Regions from separate parts of the Sneathiella sp. D3-11 genome, predicted to be linked through region 1. Evidence: riboswitches for the same ligand, from Rfam matches in the RefSeq annotation. Region 1 holds a riboswitch; the other holds the start of a gene.

What was found. Region 1 has a riboswitch for glycine ahead of AC0L73_RS07220 (L-serine ammonia-lyase). Riboswitches for the same ligand answer to the same signal wherever they lie in the genome.
Region 2: another riboswitch for glycine. It lies ahead of gcvT (glycine cleavage system aminomethyltransferase GcvT); the one in region 1 lies ahead of AC0L73_RS07220 (L-serine ammonia-lyase).

What each region holds. Positions count from the first base shown of each region.
Region 1 covers NZ_CM147911.1:1,395,823-1,399,232, forward strand. Annotated here, with positions in the region: gene AC0L73_RS07210 (NAD(P)H-dependent flavin oxidoreductase) at 1-467, opposite strand, end outside; gene AC0L73_RS07215 (hypothetical protein) at 1,068-1,418, shown strand; glycine riboswitch at 1,505-1,591, shown strand; glycine riboswitch at 1,595-1,686, shown strand; gene AC0L73_RS07220 (L-serine ammonia-lyase) at 1,839-3,218, shown strand; gene speE (polyamine aminopropyltransferase) at 3,223-3,410, opposite strand, start outside.
Region 2 covers NZ_CM147911.1:2,481,520-2,484,929, forward strand. Annotated here, with positions in the region: gene ispH (4-hydroxy-3-methylbut-2-enyl diphosphate reductase) at 1-556, opposite strand, end outside; gene AC0L73_RS12680 (hypothetical protein) at 982-1,344, shown strand; glycine riboswitch at 1,463-1,553, shown strand; glycine riboswitch at 1,557-1,650, shown strand; partial or broken gene gcvT (glycine cleavage system aminomethyltransferase GcvT) at 1,739-2,821, shown strand; gene gcvH (glycine cleavage system protein GcvH) at 2,843-3,220, shown strand; gene gcvPA (aminomethyl-transferring glycine dehydrogenase subunit GcvPA) at 3,217-3,410, shown strand, end outside.

The DNA.
Region 1 (3,410 bases):
CCAGCGCCCGCGCAAACCAGAATTAAACCATCGACGCCTGCTTCCAATGCCTTTTGGGCATGGCGGATGGTAGTCACGTCATGCAGGATAATTCCGCCGTAAGAATGTATCGCCTCAACAATTTCATTCGGGGCCCGAAGGCTCGTGATGATAATCGGCACTTCATGCTTAACGCAGAGTGCAACATCTTCCTCCAAACGAGTATTTGACGCATGTACAATCTGATTGACAGCAAAGGGGGCGACCTTCTTGTCAGGATTCGCCGCCGCATAGTCAGCAAGTTCTGACTTGATCTGAAAGAGCCATTCGTCAAGCTGAGAAATCGGCCTTGCATTAAGAGCAGGAAAAGATCCGACGATGCCCTGCTTGCACTGAGCAATTACCAGTTCAGGCCCGGATACAATAAACATTGGTGATGCAATAACTGGGAGAGAAAGACGCCCTTCCAGAACGGTCGGCATTGTCATTTACGAGATGACTCCTGATACTGGGATAAATATAGCCAAGCCTGGATCTTACGCCCAGTTACTTGGCTATGGATGGTTGAGCTAAGTCTGGATCTTGCGCCCAGTTACCCGACCTTTTAATTATTTAGCCAAGCCTGAATCTTTTCGCTCAGTTACCCGGCTTGGGCATTTTCTTAGCAGGCTTTTTCAAAGATGACAAATTGTCATTATTGACAAAATTTCATTTTTTTATTTCGCACCTGCAGCATTATTGCGAAAAATCATTGAAAAACATAATATTATTACCTTTGGGTGCTCATTAAAAAAATTCAGAGATATCGGCATTAGATCAGATTTGGGCTCAAAACAATGTGATCTCACCCCGATTCACAAAACATGATTCTCTTTATTGCTTATAATTTCCATCAAACCAGACCCAATATGCCCGGCTATTATTTCCTACAGAGCGGGAAAATTTGACCGCTTACCTATATCGCATCACTCCTGTCCGTCTCTCAAAGGAACGAAAAAGCGAAGAAATACAGACTTTTTACCTTTCCCTTGATACTGGCACAAAGGCTGCATACTCGATGAGTAGATAAATTTTTATGGAGACTATTCGTGCTGCAAGCTGAAATGAACACACAATCTGTTGCAAACAGATTCGAAAAACGTGGGGCCTTTCGCGTATCAAACCCGGTCCTCAGCGTAGAAATTGAGGGCATTCGGTTTTCGACAGAGAACTGGTCTCTTGACGGAATGCTGCTAAACGGTATCGCAGACCATGTTATACTTGATCAAACTGTCGAAGGAATTATCGGGCCCGTTGGCTCCCCAGAAATGTGCCGATTTGGCGGACGCATCGTGCGAATTGATGAAGATGAGATGACAACGGCGGTGGAACTCGATGAAAAAAGCGCTGATGTCGCGGCATTGCTACCCCTTTGGGTTTTGAAATACGGCACCCGTTGATCCATTTCGGAAGGCCCGGACTTGACAATGCCAAAGCGCGGTCTCTAAGGTCTATGTGAATTGCCGGACTATGCTGGCATTCCTTGATTATCCTGATGGGAGAGACCGGACTTACCGGCGCCGAAGGAGCAACCGCCCCGGAAACTCTCAGGCACATGTACCGTCAGGAAAGAGGGCTCTGGAGAGTATGCTGAGGCCATGGCTAACGCATCACCGAAGAGGTAAGTCGGCGATATGTCGACGTAATCTTTCAGGTAACCGGACAGAGGGGGCATCTATTGAACGCATTGGTGAATTTTTCACCAGAGTGAGAAAAGGTGCCTGTAAATGACAAAACCATCCAAACCCGGCCTTGGCAACGTTACGCCAGTTGTACCATCAAAGCCAACTGCACCGCCTAACCCAACGTCTCAGTTGGATATCAACATCAGCGTAACCGATCTTTATACAATCGGTATTGGCCCATCAAGCTCCCATACCGTGGGGCCCATGCGGGCGGCAAAGCGTTTCGTCGATCGTCTAGCGTCAGAGGATTTACTTGATTCGACCGATCGTCTGCTGGTCGAGCTTTATGGCTCGCTTGCTCTCACTGGCGCCGGTCATGCGACGGACATTGCTATTCTTCTTGGACTAAGTGGGGAACGCCCTTCCTCCGTTGATCCGGAGAAAGTACAACCGCTTATCGACAAAATACGGACAAGCGGGGAAATTTCACTAAACGGACATCGTATAATTCCCTTTTTTGAGGACCAAAGTCTCCTTTTCCTGAAAGATCAACTCCTTCCTGAACATTCTAACGGCATGCGGTTCTATGCCTATGATGCAAAGGGTGCGCAGCTTTTCTGCCGGGACTATTTCTCCGTGGGAGGCGGATATGTTGTCTCTCACAACGAAGGGGACAGGGCAGAAACGAAGGGTCATAACATTGTGCTACCCTATCCTTTCACCTCCGCAGACGAACTTCTCGATATGGGCAAGGAAAGCGGCCTCACCATTGCTGAGATGATGCTTGCCAATGAAAGCAGTTGGCGAAGTGAGGAAGAAACCTTCGCCTTCCTTGATGATGTCAATGAAGCCATGATCAACTGCATCAAGAGGGGCTGCGAGGGAGAGGGTATCCTGCCGGGCGGCCTTAAGGTAAAGCGCCGGGCAAACGCGTTGTATCAAGACTTAATGGAAAATCCGGAGCGCGCCTCCCGCGATCCACTGACCGTTCTTGACTGGGTTAATCTCTACGCCCTCGCCGTCAATGAGGAGAACGCCGCCGGTGGGCGAGTGGTGACGGCTCCCACAAATGGTGCGGCCGGGGTAATTCCCGCGGTACTTAAATATTACCAACGCTTCTGCCCCGGCGTCACAAAGGAGGGGACGCGCAATTTCCTGCTCACCGCAGCAGCAATTGGCGCAATCTATAAAAAACGCGCATCAATCTCCGCCGCAGAAATGGGGTGTCAGGGGGAAGTGGGGGTCGCCTGTTCCATGGCTGCAGGTGCCCTTACCGCCGTTCTGGGAGGCACGAACGAACAGGTGGAAAATGCCGCTGAGATCGGCATGGAGCATAATCTTGGTTTGACCTGCGATCCGATCGGCGGATTAGTGCAGATCCCCTGCATCGAACGCAATACCATGGGCGCGATGAAGGCGATTAATGCCTGCCGCCTCGCGCTGTCCGGTGACGGCACGCATGTGGTATCTCTTGATGAGGTGATCGAGACGATGCGCCAGACCGGCGTCGATATGCTCAGCAAATATAAGGAAACCTCGCAAGGTGGCCTTGCCGTTAACGTCGTGGAGTGCTAGCTGCTCAATCTTCGCGCGTCAGTATCTTCTGGATATGAAGCGGGAGAGCAAAAGCCGCAAGATGGACTTCCGGTGTATAATAGTCCGTCGTGATCCCGGCCTCGACAAAGCGTGCGACAAGGCGGGAGAGACTCACTTTTCGATGATCCGGCTCATCCGTCGCCCAGCCGTAGGCCATCACTCCACCGACAT
Region 2 (3,410 bases), 1.1 Mb from region 1:
TAAGAATGCCAACAATTTCTGCTGTTTCATCAACGGAAAGTGTTGTTTGAGTGAGATAAGCCAAGCTTTTCCCAACCTGCTTTTGGGTAAAGGATCTTGCCTCTTCCGCCGTTTCAATGAGGCTGATCTGACCCTCGGCAAGTTGTCCCATCGTTCCGATTACTTCAGGATGACCGCGATGACCAATCAGGATAATCTCATGATTGTCCCGTTCGTGGCGTTCCGCTTCCCGATGCACTTTGCTGACAAGCGGGCAGGTAGCGTCGATATAGAACATTTTGCGGTTTTCCGCCTCGGCCGGTACTGATTTTGCGACACCGTGGGCTGAAAAAATCACAGGAACGTCTTTTGGTATATCCGCCAGTTCGTCAACGAAGACTGCCCCCTTCTTTTCGAGGCTTTCGACAACGAAACGATTATGCACAATTTCATGGCGGACATAGACCGGCGCGCCATATTTTTCGAGGGCTCTTTCAACAATTTGGATCGCACGGTCCACGCCAGCGCAAAAACCGCGCGGCGCCGCCAATAGCAATGTCCGTTCTGATCTATCCATAATTGCTTCCAAGCCTGAATTGGTTCATAGAATATTCCTGCGGACCGTGAAAACTTGCTAATTCCGCTGGACCATCCTAGATTTGCCGAACTCATACAACAGTTTCAAGGGTAATGCCATATCTAGGCGAGGTAAATTCAAATGATGATGGCAACAATTGCGCCGTCGTCCGAAAATCTGTATTTCTTTGGACATATGCAGGCTGGTGTCTTGCCGTTTGCGATAGCGTCCAAAATACTCTTTAGTTCCTTATACGCCGGTACATTAACATTATGCCTAGTCTCAAATTCATAAATACATCTTTACGCGCATGTTTTCTGACTGTTCCACTGCTAATTACATCAGCTTGCAGCGGTAGTGTCGATACAGATATATTCAGCATTTTCGGCAGCTCTAAACCACCACTTCCCTGCCCACGGGTGGAAGTGCTACCCGGTGCAGAGACCATCACTATCTTTCGTGAAGGGGAGGGGCGCGACCTTGTTGACGTTCAATTTGAAGGCATCATCGCCCCATTTAGTGGCCAATGCCAGTATGTGGACGATGACACAGCCGTTGTTGTTGAGCTCATCCTGCGCATAGGGGCGACCAAGGGACCGGCTGCGACCAGCCAGACAGAGGAATTTCCTTTTTTTGTCGCTATAGCGGAAAGAACGGGCGAGATTATCGCCAAGAAAATTTTCTATAGCCCGGTCGAGGTTGAGGAAGGACGTCGTCGTGCCACTGTTCAGGAAGAACTGGAACAACGCATCCCCTTGACCGGCCTTAAGACCGGGGGGATTATGTAATTATCATCGGATTTCAGCTCACACGTGAGCAGTTGGAATTGCAGAGCTAATTACGGGCGTGAGGCCAATAGTTGTTTGACTATTCTTAAATCGACATTATTATCGCGCGGATATTCAGTCGATCCCCGCGGGAGAGATGGTCGTTATGAGCCATCGCCGAAGGAGCAACCACCCCGGAAACTCTCAGGCAACCGGACCGCAGGGGGATGAAACTCTGGAAAGCAAATTACGTATGTAATTTCACCGAAGGGGTAAGCGATATGGCAGTTGCCAACATCGTCAATTCTCTCAGGTTATAGGACAGAGGGGGTCAATCCAGCGGGTTTTTGCTGGAGAATTTGGCTTTTGTCCGCAACCAGGGTTGTCCTATGAGTGAAACTTCGTCGACGAAAAAACCGTCCTTTACAATTTGCATGTCGAACTCGGCGCCAAGATGGTGCCGTTTGCGGGCTACGACATGCCTGTGCAATATCCTGCCGGTATTCTGAATGAGCATTTGCATACCCGGGAGGCGGCCGGGCTTTTCGATGTTTCCCATATGGGGCAGGTGGTTATTTCGGGCGAAAATCCTGCGGGAGCTATCGAGGCACTTATTCCTGGGGATATTCAGGCGCTTTCGGCGGGCGAGATGCGCTATAGCTTTCTCACAAATGATCAGGGCGGCATTCTGGATGATCTTATCGTCACCCGGCGAGAGAATGATCTCTTCGTTGTTGTGAACGCCGCCTGTAAGGAACAGGACATCGCGCTGCTGACAGGCGGGCTTGCAGGTAAGGCTGAGGTCACAGAGCTGACTGATAGAGCTCTTGTCGCTCTGCAAGGTCCAAAAGCAGTCGACGTCCTCGCGCGGTATGCACCGGAAGTCGTCGCTATGTCTTTTATGAACTATCGCGAAGTTGAAATAGATGGTGTTCCCTGTTTCGTGACCCGTTCTGGATACACGGGCGAAGACGGATTCGAGATTTCCATCCCGAATGATCAGGCAGAGGAGATATGTCGGAAGCTGTTGGACGAAACCGAAGTAATGCCAATTGGCCTTGGCGCACGTGATTCGCTCCGTCTGGAGGCGGGGCTGTGCCTTTATGGCCACGACCTTAACGAAGTGACAACGCCGATCTCGGCCGGTTTGATCTGGGCGATCAGCAAGCGCCGCCGCATTGAGGGCGGATTTCCCGGTGCGGATATTATTCAGGCCGACATCGCGAATAAACCGGCGATGAAACGCGTGGGTATTTTACCTGAAGGTCGTGCGCCTGCACGCGAACATACGGTAATTACAAATGAAGCGGGAGAGACCATCGGTGAAATTACGTCTGGTGGGTTTTCTCCCAGCCTTGGAATTCCCATCGCGATGGGCTATGTCCCACTTGATTTTTCAGCCGTTGGAACGAAAATAAATTTGCTTGTCAGAGGTAAGTCTCGCCCCGCCGTGGTTGCGAAAATGCCGTTCGTCGAGCAGCGCTATTATCGAGGATAATTTTTCACTGGAGAGTAATGAATGTCTTACAAATTTACAGAAGATCATGAATGGGTGCTGCTCGAAGGCGACGTGGCGACGATCGGCATCAGCGATTATGCTCAGGGGCAGCTGGGCGACGTGGTCTATGTCGAAGTCCCGACGGTAGGCGATGAAATTACCAAGGGAGATGAACTCGCAGTAGTCGAAAGCGTGAAAGCAGCATCAGAAGTTTATTCCCCGGTGAGCGGTGAAATCGTTGATGTCAACGCTGAGTTGGAAGGCGCGCCAACCGTGGTCAACGAGGATGCTATGAAAGGCGGATGGTTTGCTAAAGTCCGCGTAACGAATAGTGCGGAATTGAACGACCTGATGGATGAAGCCGCCTATAAAACATTTATCGAAGGTCTCGACGAATGAGGTATATGCCGCATACCGACCGGGAACGGAATGAAATGCTGACGAAAATCGGTGTTGGATCGATTGACGATCTCTTTACCGATATCCCGGAAGAAGCCCGTCTTGAGGGCTTGCTTGATTTGCCGCTTCATGAAAGTGAAATGGTGGTTGAGAAGAATTTCCGGAAACTGGCGGCAAAGAATCTCTCGCC